2 regions of the Streptomyces sp. NPDC049813 genome follow, and region 1 is predicted to be linked to the other one. Evidence: riboswitches for the same ligand, from Rfam matches in the RefSeq annotation. Region 1 holds a riboswitch; the other holds the start of a gene.

Region 1 (9,015 bases):
TTCTCGCCCTCGGCCCCCTCCGCCGCCAGGACGGACTCGTCCACGACGAAACCGCCGCCCACCGAGTAGTACGTCTTCGACAGCAGCTCGCCGCCCTCGGCGTCGTGCGCCCACAGCCGCATGCCGTTGGCGTGGTAGGGCAGCGTCTCGCGGCGGTGCAGGACCAGGTCGTCGTCGGCGTCGAAGGCGATGTCGTGCACGCCGAGCAGGTTGATGCGGCCGGACGAGCGGATCGTCTCCACGCGCTCGTCGGCCCGCTCGACGTCGACCGTGCGCGGGGACTCGCCCTCCAGGCCGAGCAGCACCGCCTTCGGGGTGCCGTGGCCGTGGCCGGTCGCGCCCAGGGAGCCGTACAGCTCGGCGCGGACCGCGGCGGTGTGGGCGAGCAGCCCCTCGTTCTTCAGGCGCCGGGCGAACATGCGCGCCGCGCGCATCGGGCCGACCGTGTGCGAGCTGGACGGGCCGATGCCGATCGAGAACAGGTCGAAGACCGAGATGGCCACGGTGAGGACTCCAATGCTGGGTGGTAGACGCCGTTGTCTGCCGGGGGTGGTGCGGTCGTTCCGGGGGTGCCGCGGCGGTGCACGGCACGGGGCACCGTGCGTGCTGGATCCCTGTGGTTCCAGTGTGCGCGGTGCCCCGGAAGTGTGTACGTGCCCCAAGGGTACGTAACTGCCGCGAAATGCCTACAGGCCGGGGTAGAGCGGGTGCTTCTCCGCCAAGGCGGTCACCCGGGCCTTGAGCGCGTGCGCGTCGTAGGAGGGCTTGAGCGCCTCCGCGATCACGTCGGCGACCTCGGTGAAGTCCTCGGCGGTGAAGCCGCGGGTGGCGAGCGCCGGGGTGCCGATGCGCAGGCCGGAGGTGACCATCGGCGGCCGCGGGTCGTTCGGGACGGCGTTGCGGTTGACCGTGATGCCGACCTCGTGGAGGCGGTCCTCGGCCTGCTGCCCGTCGAGCTCGGAGTCGCGCAGGTCGACCAGGACCAGGTGCACGTCCGTGCCGCCGGAGAGCACGTTCACCCCGTGGGCGCGGGCGTCCTCGGAGGTCAGCCGCTCGGCGAGGATGCGGGCGCCCTCGACCGTGCGCCGCTGGCGCTCCTTGAAGTCCTCGCTCGCCGCGACCTTGAAGGAGACGGCCTTGGCCGCGATCACGTGCTCCAGGGGGCCGCCCTGGAAGCCCGGGAAGACGGACGAGTTCAGCTTCTTCGCGAAGTCCTTCTTGGCGAGGATGATGCCGCCGCGCGGCCCGCCGAGCGTCTTGTGCGTCGTCGAGGTGACGACGTCGGCGTACTCGACCGGGTTCGGGTGCAGCCCGGCCGCGACCAGACCGGCGAAGTGCGCCATGTCGACCCACAGGTACGCCTCGACCTCGTCGGCGATCCGGCGGAACTCCGCGAAGTCCAGCTGACGCGGGTACGCCGACCAGCCGGCGATGATCACCTTCGGGCGGTGCTCCTTGGCGAGCCGCTCGACCTCGGCCATGTCGACCAGGCCGGCGTCGTCGACGTGGTACGGGACCACCTCGAACTGCTTGCCGGAGAAGTTGAGCCGCATGCCGTGCGTCAGGTGGCCGCCGTGCGCCAGGTCCAGGCCGAGGATCGTGTCGCCGGGCTTGGCGAGCGCGAAGAGGGCGGCCTGGTTCGCGGAGGCGCCCGAGTGCGGCTGCACGTTGGCGTACTCGGCGCCGAACAGCTCCTTGACCCGGTCGATGGCGATCTGCTCGGTGACGTCGACGTGCTCGCAGCCGCCGTAGTAGCGGCGGCCGGGGTAGCCCTCGGCGTACTTGTTGGTGAGGACCGAGCCCTGCGCCTCCATGACGGCGACCGGCGCGAAGTTCTCCGAGGCGATCATTTCCAGGGTCGACTGCTGGCGGCGCAGCTCGGCGTCGACGGCCTCGGCCACGTCCGGGTCGAGCTCGTGCAGGGACTGGTTCATTGCGGACTTGTCGGTCATATCGGGTCAGCTCCCGGAGAACTCGGTGTACTCGTCGGCGGAGAGCAGGTCCTTCGGCTCCTCGGAGACGCGGACCTTGAAGAGCCAGCCGCCCTCGAAGGGCTCCGAGTTCACCAGCGACGGGTCGTCGACGACGTCCTGGTTGGCCTCGGTGACCTCGCCCGAGACCGGGGAGTACAGGTCGGAGACCGACTTGGTGGACTCCAGCTCGCCGCAGGTCTCGCCCGCGGTGATGCTGTCGCCGACCTCGGGGAGCTGGACGAACACGATGTCACCGAGCGCGTTGGCCGCGTGCTCCGTGATGCCGACCGTGGCGACGCCGTCCTCGACGGCCGACAGCCACTCGTGCTCCTTGCTGTAACGCAGCTGCTGGGGGTTGCTCATGAGGCGAATTCTCCTGTACGCGGGAGGGTGCTGATGACAGTGGGGGAGTGCGGGTGCGGACACGTCACTTCTGGCGCTTGTAGAACGGCAGCGCCACGACCTCGTACGGCTCGTGCGTACCGCGGATGTCGACGCCCACACCCGCCGTACCCGGCGCGGCGTGCGCGGCGTCCACGTACGCCATGGCGAGGGGCTTGCCCAGGGTCGGGGAGGGCGCGCCGGAGGTGACCTCGCCGATCACCTGTCCGCCGTGGACGACCGGCATGCCCGCGCGCGGGACGCGGCGGCCCTCGGCGATCAGGCCGACGAGCTTGCGGGGCGGGGCGCTCTCGGCGCGCTCCGCGGCGGCCGCCAGGGCCTCGCGGCCCACGAAGTCGCCGTCCTTCTCGAACTTCACGACCCGGCCGAGCCCCGCGTCGAACGGCGTCAGCTCCGTGGTCAGCTCGTGCCCGTACAGCGGCATGCCCGCCTCCAGGCGCAGCGTGTCGCGGCAGGACAGGCCGCACGGGACGAGGCCGTACTCGGCGCCCGCCTCGGTCAGGGCCTGCCAGAGCTTCTCCGCGTCGGCGGGCGCGACGAACAGCTCGAAGCCGTCCTCGCCGGTGTAGCCGGTGCGCGCGATGAGCGCCTCGACCCCGGCGACGGTGCCGGGCAGCCCGGCGTAGTACTTCAGCCCGTCCAGGTCGGCGTCGGTGACGGACTTCACGATCGCGGCGGAGTGCGGACCCTGCACGGCGAGCAGCGCGTACCCGTCGCGGTCGTCGCGGACCTCGGCGTCGAAGCCGGCGGCGCGCTCGGTCAGGGCGTCGAGCACGGTCTGCGCGTTGCCCGCGTTGGCGACGACCATGTACACGGTCTCGGCGAGGCGGTAGACGATCAGGTCGTCGAGGATGCCGCCGTCGGCCCGGCAGATCATCGTGTAGCGGGCGCGGCCCACGCCGACCGTGGCGATGTTGCCGACCAGCGCGAAGTTCAGCAGGGTCGCCGCGTCCGCGCCGGTCACCGTGATCTCGCCCATGTGGGAGAGGTCGAAGAGCCCGGCCCGCGTCCGCACGGCCTGGTGCTCCTCGCGCTCGCTGGCGTAGCGCAGCGGCATGTCCCAGCCCGCGAAGTCGGTCATGGTGGCGCCCAGCGAGCGGTGCAGGGCGTCCAGGGCGGTCGTACGAGGCGTACTCATGGCGGTGCTCCCGGGCGTGACGGCGATGGCGAGGGGTCCCCCGTGGCGGAGGCCTCCCCATCTGTCATCGGAACCTGAGAGGTTCGCCCCGACCACACGTACTGCTGGTCACGGCTTGCACCTTGGGTGGGGCCGCCGTACTGGACGGAAGGCCCGCTTTTCAGATGTGCCTCGCCCGCGCGGTACGGGGCCTGAGAGATTCAAGGGAGGAACTTGCTCCTTCGGCGTCCGGGTCCACCTACGTGTCCGGAACTCTCCCGCGCGGATTCAAGCGGCCGGTATGCGGTTGTGTGCCTGCGGCGCGCACATCATTGCATGCCCGCGGAACGGGGAAACCCCACGGCGGGCATTACCTTCTCTTTACACTTGGCGGGCAAGAGGTGGGTGGGCGGCAGGGGGAGGACGATCACGGTGCGCAAGGCCATCGCGGGGGCGTACACGACGACGGCACCGGCCGCGGCCGCGGCGGTGCCCCGGGTCCGGGTCCCCCGGCAGCGTTCGGTGCGGGACCTGCGGGGGCGGAGCGGCCGCACCCCGCGGCTCATCGCCTTCGCCGCCGGCGACCTCGTCGTGCTCTCCGGACTGCCCGGCAGCGGCAAGTCCACGCTGATGCGCCGGGCCGTCACGGTCGTGCGCGTCGACTCCCAGGACACCCGCGAGCGCTGGGCCGCCCGGCTGCCGCGCGCCGTGCCCTACGTCCTCTACCGGCCGCTGGTCCGCGTCGCGCACTACGCCGGCCTGCGCCGGGCGATGCGCTCCGGCGCCAGCGTCGTCGTCCACGACTGCGGCACCCAGGCCTGGGTGCGCCGCTGGGTGACCCGCGCGGCCCGGCGCCGCGGCGCCGCCGTCCACCTGCTGCTCCTCGACGTGCCGCCGGACACGGCCCGCGCCGGCCAGCGGGAGCGGGGCCGGGGCGTGTCGCGCTACGCCTTCGCCCGGCACCGGCGGGCGGTGGGCGCGCTGGTGACGTCGACGGAGCGGGGCGAGCTGCCCGTCGGCATCGCATCGGCGGTGCTCCTGGACCGCGCGGCCACCGACGCGCTCGGCGGGATCGCCTTCCGGGAGTGATCCGGCCGCACCCCGGCCGGGGCGGCCCCAGGCGTTATCGTCGGCGGCTATGGAACACCCGGCATTTCACGAGGCTGCGCACCCCCATCCGGTCCAGGGCTGGCCGGCGAACGAGCTGGAGGAGGTCCTCGCCGCCTCGGTCGGCGTCGCGGGCGCGGGCGGCCGCATCGTCGAGGTCCTCGGCCGCAGCCCGATCTGGATACCCCTGCCCAGGGGCGGCAGCACCGACAGCCGCGACCTCGACCTGCCGACCATGGAGATCGACGGCCAGGTCTACGTCCCCGTGTTCAGCTCCGAGCAGCAGTTCATGCAGGTCACCGGCGGCCGGATGAGCTGCACGGTGGCCCCCGCCGTCGAGTTCGCGCGCGGCCTGCCCGCCCAGGTCGGCCTCGCCCTCAACCCGGACGGCGCCGTGGGCATCCCGCTGCCCCCGCCCGGCGTCGCCGAACTGGCCCGCGGCGGCCGCGGCCCGCTGGACGGGCCGGGCAGCGGCGGCCGCGTCGTGCTCAGCGAACCCGACTGGCAGCAGGATCCGGTCGACTTCCTCGCGGCGGTGCGCGAGGAGTTCGAGGCGACCGGCACCGTGCTCAGTGCGCACCGCTGCCTCGCCTCCGTGGAGGACGCGGCGCCCTCCCTCTTCGTCGGGGTCCGGCTCACCGCGTGGGAGGGCGCCGCGCGCGACCTCCCGCTGGACGCGCTGGGCCGCGCCCTCGGCCGGGCCCCGGCCGCCTGGCCGGTGAACCTGGTCTTCCTCGACGTCACGCAGGACCCGGTCGCCGACTTCCTGCGCACCCGCGTCCGCCCGTTCTATGTACGGGAACGGTGACGCCGTCCGTCAAGTCGGTGTCAGGAACGCCGCTTAAGCTGGTTTCATGACGTGACCGGGCGGCATCGCCCCCGGCCAGGTGCGGGACACAAAGGTTCAGAAGGGGCGGTTACGGGTGAGTGCGTCGGGCACGGCCGCGGCCGGACAGGTCGAGCACATGCTGCGCCAGGTGACCCCCGGGCGCTATGACGCGTACGAGGAGCTCCTCGCGGCCCTCGCCACCGGCCAGGTCTGGATGCTGCTCTGGCACGGCCAGGCCGGCTCGCCCGACGCCCAGTACGGCCAGATGGACGTGGACGGCTTCTCGTACGCCCCCTGCGTCACCTCCGCGCAGGAGCTCTCCGCCTCCGGCTGGTCCCGCGCCTACGAGGTGGTCGGCGGGGTCGACGCGGCCCGCACCCTCTACCCCGACCACTACGGCCTGTGGCTCAATCCGCACGCGCCCGGCGGCGGGGTGGGCGTGCCCTGGCTCGACCTGCGCCGGATCGCGGGCGGGCTCGACCGGCAGCCGGCCGGGCCGCTGCGGCTGAGCGAACCGACCCTGGAGCTCCCGCAGTTCTGGGCGCTGCTCGCGCAGAACGCGCACCGCACCACGGCCGTGCGGGCGCTGCGCCGCGCCTGGGTGCAGCCCGCGGTCGGCGCGCCGTACCTGGCGATCGGCCTGGACGTGTACGACGCCTCGCCCGCGTCGGTGGACGCCGTCCGCGCGATGATGCAGCAGTCCGTCGCCGCGGTCCCGGACGGGCTGCCGGTCTCCACGGTGGCGATGTCCGACGCGTACGACCCGGTGGCGATGTGGCTGCGGGCCAACGCCCGCCCGTTCTACGACCGCGAGGCGCACGCCGCTCCCGCCGGTCAGGCGGGCGGCGGTTACGGGTACCCGCCGCCCTACGGTGCCTCTTACTGACCGATTGTCCTCAATCGCCGGACGGCAGCGGTTTGTCCGGGCTGGCGCCCCTTCTGACCCAACTGCCCAATGTTCGCACCCCGTTCACGGCTGTCCGGATAACGGAACACCCCTGACCGCATCACGTTTAGGCATCCTTTCACCGCCAAGTCTGGCAACAGATCGCACACAGGTTGAAGACTCCCGCAGCAGGGGGCTTCGCCTCTGTGTACGACGGACTGAACCACGCCGCTACAGCGGCAAGTGCGGGCCGGTCACCGCCGGTTGAGAGGGGTCCTTGCCACGATGACGGCACCATTGCACGACACGACTGCGGAGACGGAGCCGACCGCCCCGGTCGACGCCGCCGCGAGCGGCGCCGGCGGCAAGGTCGAGGGCCGGTCGCTGAAGCAGATCGCCTGGAACCGCCTCAAGCGGGACAAGGTCGCCCTCGCCGGTGGCATCGTTGTCGTCTTCCTGATCCTGGTGGCCGTCTTCGCGCCGCTCATCGTGAGCCTGCTCGGCCACCCGCCGAACCAGTTCCACCAGGACAAGCTCGACCCCCTGACCAACCTGCCGAGCGGCTCCCTCGGCGGCGTCAGCGGCGACTTCCTCTTCGGCGTCGAGCCGAACAAGGGCCGCGACGTGTTCAGCCGCATCGTCTACGGCGCCCGCATCTCGCTGCTCGTCGCCTTCCTCGCGGCGATCGTCGCGGTGGCCCTCGGCACCCTCTTCGGCATCGTCGCCGGGTACTTCGGCGGCTGGATCGACGCGCTGATCAGCCGCGTGATGGACGTGCTGCTCTCCTTCCCGCAGCTGCTCTTCATCATCTCCCTGGTCTCGGTCCTCCCGGACGACCTGCTGGGCCTGACCGGCAGCGGGGTGCGCATCGCGGTCCTCGTCATGGTCATCGGCTTCTTCGGCTGGCCCTACATCGGCCGCATCGTCCGCGGCCAGACGCTCTCGCTGCGCGAACGCGAATACGTCGAGGCGGCCCGGTCGCTGGGCGGCGGCTCCCGCCACGTCCTCTTCCGCGAGCTGCTGCCCAACCTGGTCGCGCCGATCGTCGTCTACATGACGCTGATGATCCCCACGAACATCCTGACGGAGGCCGCGCTCAGCTTCCTCGGCGCCGGTGTCCGCCCGCCCACCGCCTCCTGGGGCGGCATGCTCCGCGACGCGCTGGAGACCTACGAGCACGACCCGATGTTCATGGTCTTCCCGGGCGTCACGATCTTCATCACCGTCCTCGCGTTCAACCTCTTCGGTGACGGGCTGCGCGACGCGCTCGACCCGAAGGGGACCCGGTAGAGCCACCCGCCCGACCGGTCCGTTCCGAACTGCCCCTGCCGCACTGTCAGGTGGCTCGACTCCATGGTTCTCCGGCGTCTGCCCGGGACCGCGATCTCGGAGGTTACGAGAAAATGCCCACAGGTTCCTCGAAACGACGGCTCGCCGCCGGCGCCGCCCTCGTCGTCGCGGCGCTCGTGTCGACCACGGCGTGCGGCGGCGGTGACGGCGACTCCAAGGACTCGTCGAAGGGCGCCGGTTACGACGCGGCGTACAACAAGGTCGCCAACGCCTCCACGAAGAAGGGAGGCACGCTGCGCATGGTCGGCAAGCAGGACCTGGACTCCGCCGACCCGCAGCGCGCCTACTACGGCATGTCGTGGGACTTCATGCGCTTCTACACGCGTCAGCTCGTGACGTTCGCGCCGAAGCCGGGCGCCGCCTCCACCGAGCTCGTCGGCGACCTCGCCAAGTCGACCGCGAAGATCACCGACGGCGGCAAGACGTACACGTACGAACTGCGTGACGGCGTCACGTGGGAGGACGGGTCGCCGATCACCGCGCAGGACATCAAGTACGGCATCGAGCGCGTCTGGGCCACGGACGTCATCACCGGCGGCCCGCAGTACCTGAAGCAGAACCTGGACCCCAAGGGCGAGTACAAGGGCCCCTACAAGGACAAGTCCAAGGACAAGCTGGGCCTGAAGTCGATCGAGACGCCGGACGCGAAGACCATCGTCTTCAAGCTGCCCAAGCCCAACGGTGACTTCGAGCAGTTCCTCGCCATGCCGTCCGGCTCGCCGGTCAAGCAGGCCAAGGACACCGCCAACAAGTACACCCAGCACCCGTTCTCGGCCGGTCCCTACAAGTTCCAGTCGTACAAGGCCGGCAAGAAGATCGTCCTGGTCCGCAACACGGCCTGGAAGAAGGCCTCGGACCCGGTCCGCGCCGCGCTGCCCGACAAGGTCGACGTGACGATCTCCGCCAACCTGGAGGAGAACGACAAGCGCCTGATGGAAGGCGACTACGACGTCGACCTGAACGGCACGGGCATGACCCAGTCGGGTCGCGTCTCGGCCGTCCAGGACCACCGCGACAGCGTCGACAACATGCGGACCTCCTTCGTCCGCTACGTCGCGCTGATCCACACCGCCAAGCCGTTCGACAACGTCCACTGCCGCAAGGCCGTGTTCTACGCGACGGACTTCGCCGGTCTCCAGCAGACCCGCGGCGGCAAGCTGGCCGGCGGCGACATCGCCAACTCCACGCTGCCCACCTCCATCAAGGGCCACAGCGACTACGACCCGTACGGCGTCCTCGCCCGCAAGGGCAAGCCGGACGCGGCCCAGGCCAAGGCCGAGCTGAAGGAGTGCGGCAAGCCGTCCGGCTTCTCCACCAAGCTCACCGCCCGCACCAACAACCCGGGTGAGGT
Region 2 (9,015 bases), on a different contig from region 1:
CGATCATCAGCGTCCCGGCGACCGGGAACGACATGGTCGGCGCGTGGAAGCCGTAGTCGATGAGGCGCTTGGCGATGTCGTCGACGGTGACGCCGGTCGCCTTGCTCAGCGGCCGCAGGTCGATGATGCACTCGTGCGCGACGAGCCCGCCGGGCCCGGTGTAGAGCACGGGGTAGTGCGGTTCGAGCCGCTTGGCGATGTAGTTGGCGGAGAGCACCGCGACCTGCGTCGCCCGCTTCAGCCCCTCACCGCCCATGAGCCGCACGTACGACCACGAGATCGGCAGGATGCCGGCGGAGCCCCACGGAGCGGCCGAGATCGGTCCGACACCGGTCTCCGGTCCCGCGGCCGGCTGCATCGGGTGGTTCGGCAGGTACGGGGCGAGGTGCGCGCGCACCCCGACCGGGCCGACACCGGGGCCGCCGCCGCCGTGCGGGATGCAGAACGTCTTGTGCAGGTTCAGGTGCGACACGTCGCCGCCGAAGTGCCCCGGCTTGGCCAGGCCCACCAGCGCGTTGAGGTTCGCGCCGTCGACGTACACCTGGCCGCCGGCGTCGTGCACGGCGGCGCAGATGTCGGCGACGTGCTCCTCGAAGACGCCGTGCGTCGACGGGTACGTGATCATGAGGACGGCGAGCTGCTCCGCGTGCTGCTCGATCTTGGCGCGGAGGTCCGCGACGTCGATCTCGCCGTCGTCGGCGGTCTTCACGACGACGACCTTCATCCCGGCCATCACGGCGCTCGCCGCGTTCGTGCCGTGGGCCGACGACGGGATGAGGCAGACGGTCCGCTGCGCGTCCCCGTTGGCCCGGTGGTAGCCGCGCACGGCCAGCAGCCCGGCCAGCTCGCCCTGCGACCCCGCGTTCGGCTGGAGCGAGACCTTGTCGTACCCGGTGACCTCGGCGAGCCGCTCCTCCAGCTCGGTGATGAGCGTGAGGTAGCCCTGCGCCTGCTCGGCCGGCACGAAGGGGTGCAGCTGCCCGAACTCGGGCCAGGTGACCGGCTCCATCTCCGTCGTCGCGTTCAGCTTCATCGTGCAGGACCCCAGCGGGATCATGCCGCGGTCGAGCGCGTAGTCGCGGTCGGCGAGCCTGCGCAGGTAACGCAGCATCGCGGTCTCGGAGCGGTACTGGTGGAAGACGGGGTGCGTCAGGATCTCGTCGGTGCGCAGCGCCGCACCGGAGAGCACGTCCGCCGTCGCGGCGTCCAGCGCCTCGATGTCGGCCTCGACGCCGAACGCGCTCCACACGACGTGGAGCCGGTCACGCGTGGTGGTCTCGTCGCAGGCGACCGACACGTGGTCGGCGTCGACCAGGCGCACGTTCACCCCGCCCTCCCGGGCGGCGCGGACGACCTGGGCGGCCGTGCCCGGCACCCGGACCGTCACGGTGTCGAAGTACGTCCCGTGCACGACCTCGGCGCCGCCCGCGGTCAGACCGGCGGCGAGCAGCGTGGCGTAGCGGTGGGTGCGGCGCGCGATGGAGCGCAGGCCGTCCGGCCCGTGGTAGACGGCGTACATGCCGGCCATGACGGCGAGGAGCACCTGCGCCGTGCAGATGTTGCTCGTCGCCTTCTCGCGACGGATGTGCTGCTCCCGCGTCTGCAGGGCGAGGCGGTACGCCTTGTTGCCGTCGGCGTCGACGGAGACGCCGACGAGCCGCCCGGGCAGGGACCGCGCGAACTTCTCCCGTACGGCCATGTAACCGGCGTGCGGGCCGCCGAAGCCCATCGGGACGCCGAAGCGCTGGGTGGTGCCGACGGCGATGTCCGCGCCGAGCTCGCCGGGCGAGGTCAGCAGCGTGAGGGCGAGCAGGTCGGCGGCGACGGTGACGACGGCGCCCAGCTCGTGCGCCTGGTCGATCACGGGCTTGATGTCCCGCACGGCACCGGAGGCGCCCGGGTACTGGAGGAGCACGCCCACGACGCCGCGCTCGGCGACCTCGGCGGGGATGCCGTCGCCCAGGTCGGCGACGACGATCTCCACACCGGTCGGCTCGGCGCGGGTCTCTATGACCGCGCGGGTCTGCGGCAGCGCGTCGGCGTCCACGAGGTAGACGCCGTCCTTGACCTTGCCGACGCGCCGCGACAGCGCCATCGCCTCGGCGGCCGCGGTGCCCTCGTCGAGCAGGGAGGCGCCGGAGGTCGGCAGCCCGGTCAGCTCGGCGACCATGGTCTGGAAGTTGAGCAGGGCTTCGAGGCGGCCCTGCGAGATCTCCGGCTGGTACGGCGTGTAGGCCGTGTACCAGGACGGGTTCTCCATGACGTTGCGCAGGATGACGGGCGGGGTGAACGTCCCGTAGTACCCGAGCCCGATCATCGAGCCGAGCACCTCGTTGCGGTCGGCGAGGGCGCGCAGCTCGGCGAGGACCTCGGCCTCGGTCCTTGCGGCGGGCAGCTCCAGCGCCTCGGCGCTCTTGATCACGTCCGGCACCGCGGCCGCCGTCAGCTCGTCGAGCGAGCCGTAGCCGACCTGCGCGAGCATCTTGGCCTGCGCGGCGTCATCCGGACCGATGTGGCGCTGCTCGAAGGGGATGCCCTGCTCCAGCGCGGAGAGCGGAGTACGGTTGGCGGTCATTGCGGAGGCCTCCTGGTCAGTGCGACCTGCGAGGGGCACCACGGCGTGGGTGCCCGGACGGCCTCCCCCTCTGTCATCTCAACCTGAGAGCTTCACCGGCCCGCCCGCACGATCGCGCGGCGCGCCGGCTTTCACCGTCGGTGAGGGCGGACTACGTGCACCCGCCCTGCTTTCCAGAGTGACCTCGTCCGTGCGGTACAGGGGCCTGAGAGATTCCGGGGAGGATTTGCTCCTTCGGCGCCTCCGACGACTTCCGGAGACTCTCCCGCACGGGGTCAGCAGCCGTTTGCCAGCCTACCAGCGGCGTCATCGGGGAATCCCTCGAGTGGCCGCCTTCCCCAATGTGCTCTTTCGTAGTGCTTACAAACGAGTTGCGACCTCCGGGAGGGCCCGTGCAGACCGACATCGATCCGCGCACCTTGATCGGCCGCAAGGCGTTCGACCGCACCGGAAGCAGACTCGGCACGATCGACGAGGTCTACCTCGACGACGCCACGGGTGTACCGGAGTGGGCGGCGATACGCACCGGCCTCTTCAGCCGCGACGCCTTCATCCCGCTGGCCCCCAGCGAACTGGTCGACGGCACCCTCCGCGTCCCCTTCGAACGCGCCCTGGTCAAGGACTCCCCCGATTTCGGCGTGGGCCGCCACCTCTCGCCCGAGCAGGAGCTCCAGCTCTACCACCACTACGGCCTGGCCCTGCCGTCCCCGGGGGCACCGGAGACACCCGACGTCCTGTTCGGCCGCATCGCGGGCACGGAGCCGACCGAGCCGAGCCCCTCCGGCGATTGAGGAGCGGGTCCGGGGCGGAGCCCCGTGTCAGCGGCGCCCGCACCTGCTCTACGCCTCCGCCTCGCCGCGGCCGGCGCCCGGTTCGACCAGCGGCAAGGGCTCCCCGGGTTCCAGCGACGGATCATCGACGAGAAACGTCCGCACCCGCCCGGGCCCCGCCGCGTACGGCGTCTCGAACCGCACGGTCACCCGCCCGAGCCCGCTGCCCTGCACCCACCCCGGCCCGTATTCGGCATGGCGGACATCGTGCCCCGCCATCCACCGCCGCTCGGGCACCGGCTCGGCGGCCACCTCGACGGCCGCGACCGGCTCCTCCCCCGCCCCGACGGCCTCCCCCGCGGGCCGGTCCTCCTCCGCGGCTGCGGCCTGCGCGAAGAGGTCCTCCTGCGTGTAGTCGGCGAGGCCGCTCACCCCGACCCCGAGCAGCCGCACCCCGCCGGTCGTGTCGACGGACTCCAGCAGCCGCGCGGCGGCCTCCCGCACCACTCCCGGGTCGTCCGTGGGCCCACGCAGCGTCTCGGAGCGCGTCAGAGTGGAGAAGTCGTAGCGCCGCACCTTGAGGACCACGGTCCGCCCCGACCGCTCGGCCGCCCGCAGCCGCTCCACGCAGCGGTCGGCCAGCCGCTGGACCTCCGCACGGACCCGCACCCGCTCGTGGATGTCCACGTCGTACGTGTCCTCGACCGAGACCGACTTGGAGTCCCGCTCGGCGACGACGGGCCGGTCGTCGTGGGCCAGCGCCATCGCGTACAGGTGCGCCCCGTGCGACTTCCCCAGCAGCCGCACCAGCTCGTCCTCGCCCGCCCCGGCGATCTCCGCGACCGTGAGGATCCCGGCCCGCCGCAGGTGGTCCCCGGTGGCCGGCCCGACCCCGGGCAGGATGCGCACGGACTTCGGCCCGAGCAGCCCCCGCTCGGTCCCCGGCCGGATCAGCACGAGACCGTCCGGCTTGGCCTCCTCCGACGCGATCTTCGCCAGCATCTTGGAGGCGGCGAGCCCCACGGACCCGGTCAGGCCGGTCACCCGCCGGATGTCCGCCCGCAGCCGGTGCCCCACGGCCTCCGCGGACGCCTCGTCCCAGGCCACCTCACCGGCCTCCAGATCGACGAACGCCTCGTCCAGGCTCAGCGGCTCCACCAGCGGCGAGAGCCCCCGCAGCAGCCCCATCACCTGCTCGCTGATCTCCCGGTACAGCCGGAACCGCGGCACGAGGTACGCCGCATGGGGGGCGAGCCGCCGCGCCTGGCCCATCGGCATCGCCGAGTGCACCCCGAACCTGCGCGCCTCGTACGACGCGGTCGCCACGACACCTCGCGGTCCGAGCCCGCCGACGACGACCGCCTTCCCGCGCAGGCTCGGCTTGGCCGCCTGCTCCGCCGAGGCGTAGAAGGCGTCCATGTCGAGATGCAGAATCGTCGGACCGTTCCTCACCCCACCGATGCTGCCCTACGCCACTGACAACCCGGCCGCGCGGCGCTCACCCGGCGCGGTTGCGCCGCCTCGCCAGCTCGTCCGCGGGATTGGGCCGCACCAGTGTCTCCCCGGTGTCCAGGCGCTCCCCGTGCAGCTGCGACAGGGCCCGCTCCACGTCCTGCCAGACCACGCCCACCGCGATCCCGAAGATGCCCTGTCCGCCCTGGAGCAGATCGTGCACCTCGGCCGGTGACGTGCACTCGTACACGGTCGCGCCGTCGCTCATCAGGGTCATGCGCTCCAGGTCCGCGAAGCCCCGCTCCCGCAGGTGCTGTACGGCCGTACGGATGTTCTGCAAGGAGACGCCCGTGTCCAGGAACCGCTTGACGACCTTGAGGACCACGACGTCCCGGAAGCTGTAGAGCCGCTGTGTGCCCGAGCCGTACGCGGCCCGTACGCTCGGCTCGACCAGACCCGTTCTGGCCCAGTAGTCGAGTTGCCGGTACGTGATGCCGGCCGCCGCACACGCGGTGGGTCCCCGGTACCCGACATCCCCCTGCTCGGAAGCCGCTTCGCCGCTCTCCCCCGCCACCGCAGACAATGCCTGCGGGCGCTGCGGAGTGTGATCGGCCGCGCTGCCGTGAAACGAGTACGGACCGCCCGTCGCCGTACCGTCGCCGCTGCTTCTCACGCCGACCTCCTCTTTGACCTGCCTTCTCGACGGTAGGCAGTCACAAGGGGTGCGTCAACGAACGCCACACTCGCCACGCCGAGTGATAATCACCCTAGGAGTGGTTTCCCGTGTCCCACCGCGGGGAAAGGCTAGCTGAATGCGCGGAGGCGGCCGCCCGGGAGCGACCGCCTCGTGGTCAGGGAGCGCCGGTCACTGGCTGTTGGTCCCGAAGTCCTCGGGTGAGATCTGGTCGAGGAACTCGCGGAACTTCTCCACCTCGTCCTCCTGCTCGTCCGGGATGGCGATCCCCGCGTCGTCCAGGACCCCGTCGCTGCCGAAGATCGGCGTCCCGGTGCGCAGCGCGAGCGCTATGGCGTCCGACGGGCGGGCGCTGACCTCGACGCCGCTTGCGAACACCAGCTCCGCATAGAAGACACCTTCCCGCAGGTCGGTGATACGGACTTCCGTGAGCTCCTGTCCGACCGCTTCCAGCACGTCCTTGAACAGGTCGTGCGTCAGCGGACGCGCGGGAGCCATGCCCTGCTGGGCGAAGGCGATCGCGGTCGCCTCCCCCGGTCCGATCCAGATGGGGAGGTAGCGGTCGCCTCCCACTTCACGCAGGAGCACGATCGGCTGGTTGGAGGGCATTTCCACCCGGACACCTACGACGTCGAGCTCGTTCACACAGCAACCCTAGGACGTGCCCGGCCGGTTTGGGTAGTCGGGCATCCGCCGCGGGCCGGGCCCACGGCGCTCGCCCGCCCCGCGATCAGGGCAGACGCACCCCGAGTGCAGTCTGCACCAATGCCGCGTGCAGCCGCACGGTGAGGCCCGCCAGTTCCTTGGCCCGGGCCTGCGCCAGGGCTCTGGTCTGCGGATTGCGGTGCACCTTGAGCGGCGCGACCACGGAGTCCACCAGAGCGGCCTCCCGGTCCGCGGCCGCCCGCATGACCCGCAGGTGCCGCGGTTCGATACCGAACCGGCCGAGTTCACCGATGAGCTCGGCCACCGACACCGACGCGGCGTCGTAGCCGCCCTCCGGCAGCGGGACGACGAGCCCGTACGACTCCCACTCGTCGAGCTCGTCCTCCTCGATGCCCACGGCGGCCAGCAGCTCGTCCCGGCCGATGCGCACGGCGGTGGGAGCCGCCTCGGCGTCGTCCAGGGCGTCACCGGGCCGCCCAGGGGCCGGTACGGGCAACGCCTCGCCCGGTTCCAGAGCGTCGAGCTGCTCCTTGATGACCTTCAGCGGCAGGTAGTGGTCCCGCTGCATCCGCAGGACGTGGGCGAGCCGCTCGACGTCGTCCGGGCTGAACTTGCGGTAGCCCGAGGGCGTCCGCTGCGGCTCGACGAGGCCCTCGGACTCCAAGAACCTGATCTTGGAGATGGTGACCTCGGAAAACTCTTCGCGCAGCACGTTCAGTACGGTGCCGATGCTCATCAGCCGACTGTCCGCGGTGGCGGTACCCGTTCCGGTACCGCCCCTCGGTGTGTGAAGCATGGACCTTCCTGAAGGTTCGGGGTCAGATGCCTCGCTGGCTCGCGTAGAAGACCAGCCGGTACTTGCCGATCTGCACCTCGTCGCCGTTGTTCACCGTCAGCGAGTCGATCCGCTCCCGGTTCACGTACGTGCCGTTGAGGCTGCCGACGTCGGAGACGGTGAACGAGCCGTCCTGCTGGCGACGGAATTCCACGTGGCGGCGCGACACGGTCACGTCGTCCAGGAAGATGTCGCTCTGCGGGTGGCGGCCCGCCGTGGTGAGGTCGCCGTCCAGCAGGAACCGGCTGCCCGAGTTCGGTCCGCGGCGCACCACCAGGAGCGCCGAACCCAGCGGCAGCGCGTCGACCGCGGCCTGCGCCTCGGGCGACAGGGTCGGCAGCTGCGTCTGGCCGGTGGCCTCGGGGTCGTAGGACTCCAGACCCGAGATGGAGATCGTGGACGTCGTCTCGGACGGCCCCTCGGGGACCGCTCCGCCGCGCAACGGCGCACCACAGTTGGAGCAGAACCGGCTGTTCTCGCCGTTGCGGTTCCCGCACCTCGTACAGACCATGGCCGACATGGACGGATCCTCCTGCCGCGGCTGCCCACCAGGGGCATGGGACGCGTACGGGCCGGAACCGGACCCTTGACCCGTACCTGAGGTCGACGGTTCTCCGAAACCTATGCGGCCGGAACCGGCAGGGTCAACAGACGACGCGCCGCGGCCCGACGGGTCGCCACCGATCTGGTCCCGGAACAGCGGGCGCTCGCCCACCTGCGTCTCCGGCACGTCTCCCTGGCGCGACGCACGATGACGGTTGTCCTCACGCGCGCTCTTGCCGAACAACTTCGCAAACAACTTCACGGGCGATTCCCCTTGACCGAAACAGACCCGCCCGTGGGGCAGGACGAACCCTGACTGCACACATCGGCGTACTTCATGGACACGGACATCCTCACAACGTCCGGATCCGCCAAACAGTTTCCACCACGCACCCCGTATCGGGTGCGCCGACCCCCCGCAACCTCATGCCCTCGCACGACATCCCCCATGCGCCCGCCCCCCACTATGAGGACGACCGAGCGTAGTCAGGCTGTCGCGCGGCTCGCAAGGCGTCCACGACGATCTTCTCCGACCGGCTCACAGCCACCGTGGCCTGCTCTTTCTCCAGCGTCTGCACCACACCTCCAGGGATGTTCAGGGCCGGTTCGAGGTCCTGCGGCTTGCCGATGACCTTGAAGACGTACGGCTGGCCGATCTTGTGCCCGTCCACGCTGACCCCCTTCCCCCCGCTCCCGTCCGTCAGATACGTACCGGCCACCACGCGCACGTCGTTGACCTGGATCGCCTCGGCGCCCGCCGCGCGCAGCTCCTGCACCGCGTCGAGCAGCATGTCCGGCTCGACGGCCCCCTTCGTGTCGGTGACCGTCATGGTGATCCCGGGGCCCTGCGCCGCCACGGTGCCCGCCAGGATGCCGAGCTGCCGCTCCTTCTCGACCGTCTGCTTGCGGGCCTCCTCGGCCTGGTCCGAACTGTTCTCCAGCTCGGTGCGCTGGTCCTCAAGACCCTGCTTCTCATCTTCCAGACGCTGAGTCCGGTCGTCGAGTTCATCGAGGATGCGCACGAGATCTTCTTGTCGCGCACCTCGCAGGGCGCTGTTGTCGCTGGTGGACCGCACCTGGATGGCGAGTCCGAGGCCCAGGACGAACAGCAGCACGGCGACGGTGAGTTGCGCCCGCGACACGCGCGGCGGCCACAGACCCTGCGCGAGCCGCTGCCGCCCGGTCAGCCGGTCCTCGCCGTCCGGCCCGTCCGCACGGCCGGATCCGTCCCCGCCGGCCTGGTCCGCCGGCGGCTCCGCCCCGGTCCCCCGGGCGCCGCCGGCCACCTCGGCGGGCAGCTCCTTGCGCAACCGGTGAGCCGGCTCGCCCGCTTCCCCGTTCCCGGGGTTCTCGCCCTGTTCCGCGTTCATCGGCCTCACGCCCGGAAGACGTGCCGGCGGATCGCGGCAGCGTTGGAGAAGATGCGGATGCCGAGGACGACGACGACCCCGGTGGACAGCTGCGCGCCGACGCCCAGCTT

The links. Region 1 has a riboswitch for glycine ahead of gcvT (glycine cleavage system aminomethyltransferase GcvT). Riboswitches for the same ligand answer to the same signal wherever they lie in the genome.
Region 2: another riboswitch for glycine. It lies ahead of gcvP (aminomethyl-transferring glycine dehydrogenase); the one in region 1 lies ahead of gcvT (glycine cleavage system aminomethyltransferase GcvT).

Annotation. Positions count from the first base shown of each region.
Region 1 is NZ_JBITLI010000013.1:218,263-227,277, reverse strand. It holds gene ACIBW6_RS25695 (L-serine ammonia-lyase) at 1-503, opposite strand, end outside; gene glyA (serine hydroxymethyltransferase) at 687-1,952, opposite strand; gene gcvH (glycine cleavage system protein GcvH) at 1,959-2,336, opposite strand; gene gcvT (glycine cleavage system aminomethyltransferase GcvT) at 2,401-3,513, opposite strand; glycine riboswitch at 3,684-3,783, opposite strand; gene ACIBW6_RS25675 (AAA family ATPase) at 3,919-4,581, shown strand; gene ACIBW6_RS25670 (enhanced serine sensitivity protein SseB) at 4,631-5,407, shown strand; gene ACIBW6_RS25665 (enhanced serine sensitivity protein SseB C-terminal domain-containing protein) at 5,523-6,314, shown strand; gene ACIBW6_RS25660 (ABC transporter permease) at 6,600-7,604, shown strand; gene ACIBW6_RS25655 (ABC transporter substrate-binding protein) at 7,718-9,015, shown strand, end outside.
Region 2 is NZ_JBITLI010000028.1:29,792-38,806, forward strand. It holds gene gcvP (aminomethyl-transferring glycine dehydrogenase) at 1-2,575, opposite strand, end outside; glycine riboswitch at 2,759-2,853, opposite strand; gene ACIBW6_RS34545 (PRC-barrel domain-containing protein) at 2,968-3,366, shown strand; gene ACIBW6_RS34550 (DNA polymerase IV) at 3,415-4,797, opposite strand; gene ACIBW6_RS34555 (MerR family transcriptional regulator) at 4,844-5,470, opposite strand; gene ACIBW6_RS34560 (bifunctional nuclease family protein) at 5,663-6,136, opposite strand; gene ACIBW6_RS34565 (MerR family transcriptional regulator) at 6,222-6,953, opposite strand; gene ACIBW6_RS34570 (FHA domain-containing protein) at 6,976-7,935, opposite strand; gene ACIBW6_RS34575 (DUF881 domain-containing protein) at 8,000-8,905, opposite strand; gene ACIBW6_RS34580 (small basic family protein) at 8,911-9,015, opposite strand, start outside.